DNA from 4 places in the Bacillus mesophilum genome. Region 3 is predicted to be linked to each of the others. Evidence: riboswitches for the same ligand, from Rfam matches in the RefSeq annotation. Region 3 holds a riboswitch; each other region holds the start of a gene.
What was found. Region 3 has a riboswitch for S-adenosylmethionine ahead of metK (methionine adenosyltransferase). Riboswitches for the same ligand answer to the same signal wherever they lie in the genome.
Positions count from the first base shown of each region.

Region 1: another riboswitch for S-adenosylmethionine. It lies ahead of mtnK (S-methyl-5-thioribose kinase); the one in region 3 lies ahead of metK (methionine adenosyltransferase).
Region 2: another riboswitch for S-adenosylmethionine. It lies ahead of F7732_RS20330 (methionine ABC transporter ATP-binding protein); the one in region 3 lies ahead of metK (methionine adenosyltransferase).
Region 4: another riboswitch for S-adenosylmethionine. It lies ahead of solA (N-methyl-L-tryptophan oxidase); the one in region 3 lies ahead of metK (methionine adenosyltransferase).

Region 1 covers NZ_WBOT01000010.1:70,542-73,665, forward strand. The annotation lists gene mtnA (S-methyl-5-thioribose-1-phosphate isomerase) at 1-284, opposite strand, end outside; gene mtnK (S-methyl-5-thioribose kinase) at 281-1,471, opposite strand; SAM riboswitch class I at 1,584-1,731, opposite strand; SAM riboswitch class I at 2,061-2,166, shown strand; gene F7732_RS20510 (2,3-diketo-5-methylthiopentyl-1-phosphate enolase) at 2,277-3,124, shown strand, end outside.
Region 2 covers NZ_WBOT01000010.1:33,388-36,511, reverse strand. The annotation lists gene F7732_RS20335 (methionine ABC transporter permease) at 1-124, opposite strand, end outside; gene F7732_RS20330 (methionine ABC transporter ATP-binding protein) at 114-1,145, opposite strand; SAM riboswitch class I at 1,272-1,377, opposite strand; SAM riboswitch class I at 1,450-1,547, opposite strand; gene F7732_RS20325 (hypothetical protein) at 1,703-1,894, opposite strand; gene F7732_RS20320 (hypothetical protein) at 2,027-2,596, shown strand; gene F7732_RS20315 (hypothetical protein) at 2,778-3,086, opposite strand.
Region 3 covers NZ_WBOT01000013.1:3,010-6,133, forward strand. The annotation lists gene pckA (phosphoenolpyruvate carboxykinase (ATP)) at 1-985, opposite strand, end outside; gene F7732_RS21420 (thiol-disulfide oxidoreductase DCC family protein) at 1,202-1,576, shown strand; SAM riboswitch class I at 1,675-1,790, shown strand; gene metK (methionine adenosyltransferase) at 2,036-3,124, shown strand, end outside.
Region 4 covers NZ_WBOT01000005.1:258,928-262,051, forward strand. The annotation lists gene solA (N-methyl-L-tryptophan oxidase) at 1-1,068, opposite strand, end outside; SAM riboswitch class I at 1,204-1,302, opposite strand; gene F7732_RS16665 (hypothetical protein) at 1,649-2,590, shown strand; tRNA gene F7732_RS16670 (tRNA-Leu) at 2,799-2,880, opposite strand; tRNA gene F7732_RS16675 (tRNA-Leu) at 2,911-2,996, opposite strand; tRNA gene F7732_RS16680 (tRNA-Cys) at 3,012-3,085, opposite strand; tRNA gene F7732_RS16685 (tRNA-Gly) at 3,095-3,124, opposite strand, start outside.

The sequences.
Region 1 (3,124 bases), on a different contig from region 3:
TTCACAGCAGTTGGCCGGGAACCTGCTAAGTAAATATATTGATCATGAAGCTCCTGTTGAAAGTCCTCTAAATTATCTGCTGAGGATTGACTTGCTCCGATTGCCAAACCATAGGCAGCTGTGATTCCGATAGCAGGTGCTCCTCGAACCTTTAAACTGACAATCGCATCAAAAGCAGCTTCTATATTGTCTAAATGTATATATTCAATAACATGCGGCAGCTTTTGCTGATTTAAAATGGTTAGCTGATCTTCATTCCAAAGAATAGAAACTGGAACTGTCATGATATATCCTCCTCCAGTCTGCCAATGAGATCTGTAATAGAAGTCCATTCACTTCTGTTTAAGATGAGTGCCGTCCCAAGTTCAATGGCCCTTTTCTTTAACAAAATTCTCTGATCTTTAGGCTCAATTCCATCCAGGTCTTTTACATGAGATAGTCCGATCGTTCTGCGAATCAGTTCACAGCCAGCGAAGCCTAGAGTATCCTTGAAAACTTTTTGTAAAAAATCCTCTTTCACTCCCTCTGTTTTCGAAAAAGGTTCAATATTATGACTTTCCCATAATTCAGAAAATGTCGAATAAAAAACATCCCAGGTCGTTTTTATGTGAGTATGAATTTTTTCTCTTTTTACACCTGTTCTGACAATAGACTGAAATAGTAAGTTGCCGATAAATTGGCCGACATCAAAACCAATAGGACCATAAAAAGCAAATTCCGGATCAATGACCTTTGTTTCTGTAGGACCTGCAAAAATACTGCCAGTATGCAAATCTCCATGTAAAAGGGATTCTGCTTCTGTTACAAATGACCTTTTCAATTTAGCTGCTTCAACCTTTAGGTCTGTGTTTTTCCAAAGTTCATAAACTAGTTCAGCAAGCTCCGGTTCATAATCATTCGAATCATGGTTAAAGAATGGATCTGTAAAAACCAAGTCCTCCGTGATTTTGCATAGTTCCGGGTTAGAAAATTGTGCTGCAAGGCGTTTTTTTTCAAAAGGATGAAGTGCAAAATCAGAGGTTAAAAAAAGTGTCTTTGCTAAATATTCTCCAATATCTTTTGATAGATTAGGATACTCAGCTCCGTTGATCAGACCAGTTCTAGCTATTTCCAAATGTGATAAATCCTCTATAACGGTAACAGCTAAATGTTCATCTGCTGCAAACACTTTTGGAACTAGATGAGGCACATATTCACCATGTTTTATTAAAGCGTTGGCTTCGATCGTTGACCGCTTGATTGTCAGCGGCCAGCTTTCTCCTACAACTTTTGCATATGGAAGTGCCTGTTTAATAATGACACTTGTGCCTGTTATCCTATCACTAATCTTGAAAACCAAATTTAAGTTTCCATCACCTATTTCACTGCAAGATAACGATGCGTGTTCAGGAAAAAGGTTCAGTTCTTTAGCTAAATTAATTGCTGTATCCTCTGTTAAGCTTTCGTATGATTGTTTTGCTAATATGGCCATGCCGCCACTCCTCTCAATATAATTGCTGAGTTATACGAAGCCGGCATTTTTATATGAGCAAAATTAAAAATGCCTCCTTCATCAGAAAGAGGCAATCGAAATTATCTATCGCCTCTTATCTCTCAGAAAGAATTCTCTCTGAATGGAATTAGCACCGTGCCCTCTGGCGCGATTTAACTGCGCCTCGTCTCACAACGATATTACGGTCGGTTGCTGGGCTTCATCGGGCCAAATTTCCCTCCGCCAGCTCTGGATAAGAGTATAAATTACATATTCAAGTTGTTTACTTGAGGAAAATGTTAGCATCACTTTTCTGAATATGTCAAATGTTTTTTTAATTCCTTCAAGGTTAAACATGTTTAATAAATGCATTGAAAATTGATTCTTTTTTTTAAGCTGCATCCTCCGTAATATAGTTTTTAAGCAGTAATACCCTATAAGGCCAAGTGTCTTTCAATTTATTCACAAGAATAAATTCAATTTTCAATCGTATATTCTAATAACCTTAATTTACAAAATTCATAATTGACAGAATGAATGACTGATGTAATAATACGGGATATATTCAGTCAATTTATAAAATTTCATTTTCTTATCAAGAGCAGGTGGAGGGACGAGCCCGATGATACCCGGCAACCGATCCAAATGAATTGGACACGGTGCTAATTCTTGCAGCAAAAGCTGGAAGATAAGAAGCTGTTAATACCTTTATTAACCTCTTCTTATTTGAAGAGGTTTTTTGCTGTTTAACTATTATCCCGTGCTGTGCAAAACCCTATAATCAAAGTGTTTAGGAGTGATTTAAATGAGTGAAATCATTGCAACCTATCAAATATACGGAAAGCCCGGAAAACTGGAATCTAAACTTGAAAGTATTGCCCTTGGGTTAACTGTAGGATCATGGACAGATCTCCACGCTGTTGATCAGGAACAGTTAAGAAAACATAAAGGCAGAGTTGTGTCAGTAAAAGAATTCTTTGATGATGAGCATCCTTCCCGCTTTGGCGAAGTAAGGGCAGAAGGGAAAATTGCTTATCCTTCCGCCAACTTTACTGCTGATTTGCCTGCCATTTTAACAACTGTTTTTGGCAAGCTCTCTTTAGACGGAGAAATAAAACTTTTGGACCTTGAATTTGATTCAGATATCACAGCTCACTTTCCTGGTCCCCGCTTTGGAATTTCCCAGATAAGAGAGTCGATTGAAGTATTTGATCGGCCACTCGTCATGAGTATTTTTAAAGGAGTTATTGGCCGGAATTTACCTTTTTTAAATGAACAGCTGAAAAATCAAGCATTAGGCGGAGTAGATCTTGTAAAAGATGATGAAATCTTATTTGAGAACGAGCTTACTCCTTTTGATAAACGCATTGTGTCATCTAGAGAAATTTTACAGAATGTTTACGAAGAAACTGGACACCGAACTCTATATGCAGTCAACTTAACCGGGCGGACATCTAAGCTGCGTGACCAAGCCAGAAGGGCAAAGGAGCTCGGGGCAGATGCACTTCTTTTTAATGTTCATACATATGGGCTGGATGTTCTCCATGAATTAGCTGAAGACGATGAAATTGCTTTGCCGTTTATGGCTCACCCTGCGTTTAGCGGAGCATTCATTTCTTCAGACTTCTATGGATTATCAAGTTCATTAGCGCT
Region 2 (3,124 bases), on a different contig from region 3:
TTCTCGTGACAACCAGCAAGATTCCAAGCGGCAGTCCAAGCAGGGTCGAAAACAAAAGAGAAAAAGTGACCATTTGAATCGTTTCAATCAGAGCTTCGATAATTTGATCTGTATTAGCTAGCATGTTCATTCACCTCCTTAATGCTGATATCCTTTTCTTGGATATAAGTTAAGGTGCGGGCAATTTCTTTTTCGTCACCTTGGAACTCTACAATTAAGTTGCCAAACGGAGTTCCCTGCAATTCTGTAATATTGCCAAAAAGGACATTAATATGAATATCAAACTTCTTGGAAATTTCCGATAATAGCGGCTGTCCAGCTTTGTTTCCGACAAAGTTAATGCGGAAGATTTTTTGCATGCCGGCGTGCTGCTGAATCAGTTCCTTGATCGATTCAGGAAGCTGGTCATTCATGACCGTGCTGACGAAATTTCTTGCTGTTGATGTTGTTGGAGAAGAGAAGACGTCAAAAACAGTTCCTTCCTCAATAATTTTTCCGGCTTCAATGACGGCAACCCGATCACATATTTCTCTAATAACAGACATTTCATGGGTAATGATTAAAATAGTAATGTTGTATTCTTTATTTATTTTTTTCAAAAGCTGCAAAATAGAGCTTGTTGTCTGCGGGTCCAATGCAGATGTTGCTTCGTCACAAAGCAATATGGAAGGCTGGGTTGCTAAGGCTCTCGCAATACCAATTCGCTGTTTCTGTCCTCCAGAGAGCTGGTCAGGGTAATTATCTGCTTTGTCAGCTAGACCCACAAACTCTAGCAGCTCTTCAACACGTTTCTTGATCTGTTCCTTAGGTGTATTCACTAATGTAAGCGGCATTGCGACATTGGCAAAAACAGTTTTAGAGTTTAATAGATTAAAATGCTGAAAAATCATCCCGATATTCTTTTTAACTTTTCTGACCTCTTTGACAGATAGGGAAGTAAGGTCGTGTCCATCTACAATGACATGACCAGATGTCGGACGTTCAAGCAGGTTCACACAGCGAATGAGCGAGCTTTTACCTGCACCGCTAAAACCGATCACCCCAAATATTTCTCCTTTATTGATTTTTAGGTCGATACCGTTAAGCGCAGCAACCTGCTGTCCGCCACTTTCGTATACCTTTCTGAGCTGCTGAAATTCAATCAAACTTTTCATCTCCATTTCCAGTTGTGTTTCTTAAGAGAAGCGCAAGCGCCTTAACTCCTTTACAATAAAAAAGTCTCCTTCTTGAAAGAAAGAAGGAGACCTGCAAAAAAATACTGCAATTCGTTCTCCTTATCTTTCAAGCTCTTCAGCTTGCTGGATTTGGCACAAACTTCATATGGAAGCCGCTGCCGAGGTGTCATAGGGCCAGTCCCTCCGCCTCTCTAGATAAGAATGTTATTTAGTTAAAATAAAAACCCTCTTCTAAAATAAGAAGAGGGCAATAAATAATAAACGTCATGACCTCTTCTTATCTTTCAAGCCGTGCTTGCTGGAGTTGGCACAGAATTAGATTCCGCTGCCGAGGTGTCATAGGGCCAGTCCCTCAACCTCTCTTGATAAGAAGTGTGTTCGTATTTTGTTTTGTTAAAACTTGATTATTAATTTAACGCATTAAATCATAGATGTCAAACGTTTTTTGAAATAATATAATTTTTATTATGAAATAGCAAGTGATAAACTTTCCGGATATCACAATACGATCCCTTTTATTCTATTTCTTATTCCTCGAAATATTCTTTAATTTCCTTTTCATTTGAACCATTAAAATAAGGATTTTTTTCTGTGGAGTTTTCTTCGTCTAGATTCATGCGAATGACTAGAGATGGACTTGAAGAATGCTTAGCAATTATCCGATCATCCAGCTTCGTGAACGACGGCAGCTTATTATTCCCGAAGTTTTTGTTATCCATTGTAACACCTCCCAGTGTTAGCTTTTCTAACAAATGCGTAAAATATCCATAAGAGGTTTTGGTTTTATCATAAGAAAAAAAAGGTAAGATAGTATTAAGTTATTTACCAAGGAGTGCTTTGGGGGGAGAGTTTTGAGTATGTTCGATACAATATTAGATATCATAGACAATAAAGGTCCCATAACAATGCCTGCATTATGTGATGAGATAAATGAAAAGAATGAAAAAGGTGATGGAGGAGAAACCGTACAAATAGCTGACGTTGAAGCAATAATTACTCGTAAGAAAGATTTGTTCAAAGTCCAAGACGGTTCTATTATGATTGATCCTAATAAAGACCCCATTCGATTGCGCGTTTCTTTAGGCGGCCATCCGGGTCCTTGGTATAAAATAAATATAGATTTTGTCCAACATCATTTTCATTATTTTGAGTGGCATTTAAGCAGACATTCTAATACCAAAAGGCTTCCTAAAAGAGCAGGTAATCTTGCTTCGTTCAAAAGGCAAATGTATCGTTATCGGATATGGAACTGGTTAGAATTTTATGAAGACGATGGTTTGAGGCTGGAAGATACTTATTGGGATGTAAAGCTTATAACGAAAGGGAAGATATACAAAATGAAAGGTAACGATTCTTATCCTAAGGAATGGACAAACTTTTGTATATCATTGTCAAAATTGATCGGAAAGAGAATTTGTTAAGCCCCTTTTTTTATCCTCAATAAAAATTGGGTGAAAGACAGCAGTAATTGCAGCGAAAATCAGCTTACATATTAAGTTCAGCACTATTCAATCTCGTAATGGAGATATTGAATGAGTGCGTTTTTTTTGATAAAGAACCGTTTTGCTTTTTTATTATTAAAGCTGCTGGAGCTTAGCCGAATTAGTCAGCATCAAGAACTCGCAATATAAATGTTTCATTTATTGCATCAATGAATAGACAATATTCATGCTCACAATCAACATTGAGCAGCAGCTGCAGTTCTTTTGGAATATATATTGCCCCGCCTTCGGTAATAATTCTTTTATTATTTGTTGTACCTGACCGTGCTTTTTGAATAACCACCTGTTTCTTTGCATACGTAAGTTCAGCAAGCTTGCCGGGCAGCAGGCCAAACTCTTTCCGCCATTTACTGGGAAGCTGAATTTTTCCTGTCTTGCTAAAGTTTTTGCATTTATAAATATCAGGCATAAATGATCATCTCCACTTTGTTCATATATATCTATTTC
Region 3 (3,124 bases):
TATTAATTGCCTGCAATTGATAGGCAGCTCTAGTATTCTCTGTCAGCGTGTTATCATCATAATCAGCTATTCTGGTTTCATGGTCCAGAGCAACATTTTCAAGAACTGCTCCAAAACGGATGGCATTGAAAATCTGCGGCTCTTTTTCAGCTGCAAGATTAATGCATTTTGCATAGCAGCCGCCTTCAATATTAAACACGCCATTCGGTGACCAGCCGTGCTCATCATCTCCAATTAAACGGCGGTTATTATCAGCTGATAAGGTTGTTTTCCCAGTTCCGGATAATCCAAAAAATAAGGCAACATCGCCTTCTCTTCCGACATTGGCTGAGCAATGCATCGGGAGGATTCCGTTTTCAGGAAGTATATAATTCATAACCGAAAAAATTGATTTTTTCATTTCTCCAGCATATTCTGTTCCGCCAATCAGCACCGTGCGCCGTTCAAATGAAATAATAATAAAAGTTTCGGATCCTGTGCCGTCAATTTTAGGATCTGCTTTAAAGTTTGGAGCTGAAATAACAGTAAATTCAGACTTATGACCCGGCAGCTCATCAGCGGCTGGTCGGATAAAGAGCTGATGTGCAAACAAATTATGCCATGCGTATTCATTGATTACTTGAATGGGAAGGCGATGTTTTGCATCTGCACCTGCATATCCTTTAAAGGCAAAAACTTCATCTTGATTTTTTAAATAAGTCAGGACTTTGTCATATAAACGGGAAAATGCTTCTTCAGAAATCGGCTGGTTTACAGGGCCCCAATCAATTTTATCAATCGTTGAAGCTTCTTCAACAATATACTTATCTTTAGGGGAACGTCCTGTATATGTTCCAGTAGTGGCACGAACTGCGCCGGTAGAGGTTAACACACCTTCGCCCCTTTTTAATACTTTTTCAACAAGCTGCGGGACAGAAAGCTGAGTTTGAGTATGCTCGGAATTTAATAGTTGTGATAATCCGTTCGACAGGCTAACAGAGTTCATCTGATGAATACCTTCCTTTTTTTAGAATTAGTAGTACAAAGTATGAAAGTGATTACATCTCTCAAATAGTATAACACATTTATATGAATAGTCTATACTATTTGTGTGTGTTATGAAAAAAGAATTAAATAAATGTGCAACCCTCCCTGAATGTTTTTTTACATACTTATAATGGTAATGTTAAAATAGAGAAAACAGAGAAATGAGCTGATCAAAATGAAAATGACCGTTTTATATGATGGAACTTGTTCATTATGCAAGGAGTCGAGACGTCTTTTCGAAAAGCTCGATTGGCTGGATAAAATAAAATGGGTTTCTCTGCAGGAATATGAAAAAACAAATGGGGAAACAGGGTTCAATCAAAAAGAATTGCGCAAAGAAATCCATCTGATTACAGGCAGTGGAAAAGTTTTAAAGGGGTTCTATGCCGTAAGATTGATTATGCTACAATGCCCGCCTGCTTTTGTGCCCGGTCTATTGATGTACCTCCCGCTCATGCCCCTTATTGGGAAGCCCATTTATATGATGGTTGCTAAAAATAGACATAAATTCTTCAGACGAAAATGTGATGATGGAAGCTGTGCTTTGTAATAAATCCGATTGGTTTAATAAGGAATTAGAATTAGTTTAGAAAAATAAATTGACATCCTTTAGACTTGTGCGCTAATATTTACAGTTGAACGGATACTCTCTTATCCCGAGCTGGTGGAGGGACAGGCCCTATGAAACCCAGCAACCTGCTTATTTTTTAAATAAGGCAAAGGTGCTAACCTGAAGCAAGGATCTAGTCCTTGAACGATAAGAGTGAAAGGCGCGAATTGATTTGCTTTCAACCTTTTCACTTGTGGGAAGGTTTTTTATTTTGCAGTCAGACGCTTTTTTATGGCGGCAGAATCAAGCGGATTTAACTTTCTGTACCCGCTGATTTTCGACCAATTATAATAAAATCGCCATGTTTATTTCATACTACTAAGGGAATGAGTTCCGTATCAATTTAAGATTCATTGTCATACAATAATCTTGCCAATTTGAAGTTAGGGAGGAACCCAGATGTCAACAAAACGCCGTTTGTTTACTTCTGAATCAGTAACTGAAGGTCATCCGGATAAAATTTGTGACCAGATTTCTGATGCTATTTTAGATGCTATTCTTTCAAAGGATGCAAATGCACGTGTTGCTGCAGAAACGTCTGTAACAACAGGGCTTGTATTAGTTGCTGGAGAAATTACAACTTCTACATATGTAGATATTCCAAAGATTGTTCGTGAAACAGTTAAAGAAATTGGCTATACACGTGCGAAATATGGATTTGATGCTGAAACATGTTCTGTTTTAACATCAATTGATGAGCAGTCAGCAGATATTGCTATGGGTGTTGATCAGGCTCTTGAAGCCCGTGAAGGCCAGATGAGCGATGAAGAAATTGAAGCAATTGGAGCAGGAGACCAAGGTTTAATGTTCGGATTTGCTTGTAATGAAACAAAGGAGCTTATGCCGCTTCCGATTTCATTGGCTCATAAATTATCACGCCGCTTAACAGAAGTTCGCAAAGAGGAAATCCTTCCTTACTTGCGCCCTGATGGTAAAACACAGGTAACAGTTGAGTATGACGAAAATAACAAACCAGTTCGCATTGATACAATTGTTATTTCTACTCAGCACCACCCTGAAGTGACATTAGAGCAAATTCAGCGTAATTTAAAAGAATATGTCATTAACCCTGTTGTACCAAGTGAGTTAATTGACGAAAACACTAAATATTTCATTAATCCTACTGGCCGTTTCGTAATCGGCGGACCTCAAGGGGACGCTGGCTTAACCGGACGTAAGATTATTGTTGATACGTACGGCGGCTATGCACGCCATGGCGGCGGCGCATTCTCTGGCAAGGATCCAACTAAAGTGGACCGTTCTGCCGCTTATGCTGCTCGTTATGTTGCTAAGAACCTTGTAGCAGCTGGATTAGCTGATAAAGTTGAAGTTCAGCTTGCATACGCAATTGGTGTAGCACAGCCTGTATCCATTTCTGTAGACACCTTTGGAACTGGCAAGGTATCTGAGGATGTTCTTGTTGATGTTGTACGAAACAACTTTGACTTGCGCCCAGCAGGCATTATTAATATGCTTGATCTGCGCCGT
Region 4 (3,124 bases), on a different contig from region 3:
TATTTTCCCGATAACCGGTGCGAATTTAAACCCATGTCCTGCCATTGGTCCAAGCAGAATAACATTTGATAACCCTGGTGCTTCTCCAAGAATAAAATGCTCATCCGGTGTATTTGTATAGAAGCACGTCTTCACTTTAACAGGTGCAGGTATAAGATTCGGCAGGTATTCCTTCACAAGTCTCGTCACAGGCTCCACATCTTTTTCGTGGATTTCCCGATCAACTTCACTTGGATGATCAATGAGATCTCCTCCACCATGATGAATGGCCACTTTCACTGTTTTTCCATCAAGACTTGGAAAACCATAAAAACCTACTCCATCCACTACTCTTGAAAAGATTGGGAATACATCAGAAGTAAACTGCTCAGGATTTTTCGCATCATACCAAACCAAAACCTGACGCTCTAACTTAAGAGGAAAATTAAGCTGAGGTAAAAGACTATTCGTCCATCCGCCAGCAGATACAATCACCTTTTTCACTCTAAATTCCTGTTCTCCAGTGGAAATAGTTACACCATCCTTATCATGCTCAATTGAGGTTACTGCTGTATCTGAATAGACTTTGCCTCCCAGTTCCTCTCCACGCTTTACCGCTGTTTCAATCGCTAATTCCGGGCGAACATATCCAGCAAATTCTTCATATATGACCTTTTGATCGTCCTTAAACTGTATCTGAGAAAATTCGTTCCTAGCTTCTTCCACACTCAACGCTTTATGCGGAAGATTATATGTATGCACACTTTCTTCAACCGTTTCAATAAAAGCATCACCTGCTGGGCCAAACATCGTTCCTCCATTTTCGGTGTATAGCTCCACATTGGTTTCAGCTTCTAATTCCCGCCAAAGCGTACGTGCTTCCTGCAGTAATGGAACATAATCTACACCTTCTCCATAAGCCGTCCGAAAAATTCTTGTTTCCCCATGCCCAGCACCTTGATCATGCCCTGGCTTAAATTGTTCGAACCCAATTACCTTCTCATTTCTTTTTGCAAGCTGCCAAAAAGCAAAACTCCCCATTGAACCTAAACCAACAACCGCGAAATCCGCATCAAAAGAATTACTCATGATTGTATCTCCTTTTCATAATGAATTTTTCTTAGTAAAAATGTTTCTGGTTTTCTACTCTTCATACAAACCCCAAAAAAAGATCCCTTCTGATATCAGAAGAGATCTTTACTTTAAAATAAATAAAACCTACTCTTCTTATCTATCAAGCATTGCTTGCTGGAATTGGCACAGTACAAATTGTCTGTTGCCGAGGTATCATAGGGCCAGTCCCTCCACCTCTCTGGATAAGAAATATTATTAAGTTGTTAATAGTATATATGCGATGGACTTAGTTTAGCGATAAATTAAATGGAGGTCAAGTGTTTTTTTGATTGTTCTAATAATTATATATAAATCTAAAAATACTAAATTGACAGTTTTGTTCTTTTTAAAATGATACTATTAGAGACTTTTCGCCTCTCTCACAGCACCGCACTTACCATAAAGTGGCGGAAAAGCGTATGACCGCTATATCATCTACGCTTTCAGTATTGCCTTTTAGTAACTATATCCGAATAGTGCAAAGTTCCCTGCAAATTTGAAACCTTATTCTGCCAGTTCCGTATATACAATAAAGAGCTGTATAGGGGGAGCGCAAATGTTTACTGAGCTAAATGAAAAGTTACTCATTGTGAAGGATGATTTGAGGAAAAAAGAGAAGTATGAGGATCATTTGGAACGCTTAAAGGCCGATTTACAGTTAGAAATACAAAAACGGGACATGTATATGCATATGTTAGAAGAGAAAAAGGAAGATGTTAGCCGTTTTGAATCCTTCACCCTTGCCAATATTTTTTATTCTTTAATTGGTAAAAAACTTGAGAAGATTGATCAAGAAGAACAGCTAATTGCAGCTATGAAGCTTAAGTATAAGGAAGCGATGGAAACCATCGCTGACATGGAAGATGAGATAAGAAAGTTTGAAATGGAGCTTACATCTGTAGCAAATGCTGATGTGGAATACGAAGCAATTATAAAAGAAAAAGAACAGTTAATCCGCGATACTGATTCATTTTGGAACGACCAATTATACACCCTTTCAGAAAAAGAAGCAGAGTTGTTTGCAGGCTTAAAGGAGTACAATGAAGCAATTGAAGTCGGACAAAAAGCAAAACATCAGTTAGATGAGGCACTGGACGAATTAGAATCTGCACATAATTGGTCGACCTTTGATATGTTCGGCGGCGGCACTATTTCTACTTTTGTAAAACATAGCCGCTACAATAGCGCCCAGGATCTCATCCATGATGCCCAGCACACCCTCCGACAATTTCGAGAAGAGCTGCTGGATCTTAAAAAGCATTTTGACCATGATTACGATATCGGCAATATGCTTACTGTTGCCGATTACTTCTTTGATGGTATCGTTGTCGATTGGATGGTCCATGGAAAAATTAACGATGCCATGTCACAGACAGAAGAAATGTATGACCTTGTGAAAGCTACTTTGAAGGAAATTAAATTGCAAAGAGATGAACTGGAGAAAGAGTTAACTGATGTGCATTGGGAGAGAATTGAGTTGTTTGAGTCTTGTTCTTAGAGCTGAGGGTATATTGAGAATAGTAAAGTAGACAGAGTCAGAGATGGCTTTGTCTATGTGTTTTTTGGTGGGAGTTTTAATATTGTGGAGAATGAAATGATTTTATATCAATCACTATGAATAGTTAGAAAAAAAAAGCTCATGATCCTTGTAGTTTCTAGGATTATGAGCTTGATTTTATATTAACGATTCAATATCAACTAAATGATACCGGTGGTCGGGGTCGAACCGACACTCCAGAAGGAACACGATTTTGAGTCGTGCGCGTCTGCCAATTCCGCCACACCGGCATATAAAATATTAAATGGCACTTCTAAAAGTGCCGAGGACCGGAATCGAACCGGTACGGTAGTCACCTACCGCAGGATTTTAAGTCCTGTGCGTCTGCCAGTTCCGCCACCCCGGCGTTTCTGAACAATTATGGAGGCGGCAACCGGATTTGAACCGGTGATCAGGGTTTTGCAGACCCATGCCTTACCACTTGGCTATGCCGCCATAAATAATTGGAGCGGAAGACGGGATTCGAACCCGCGA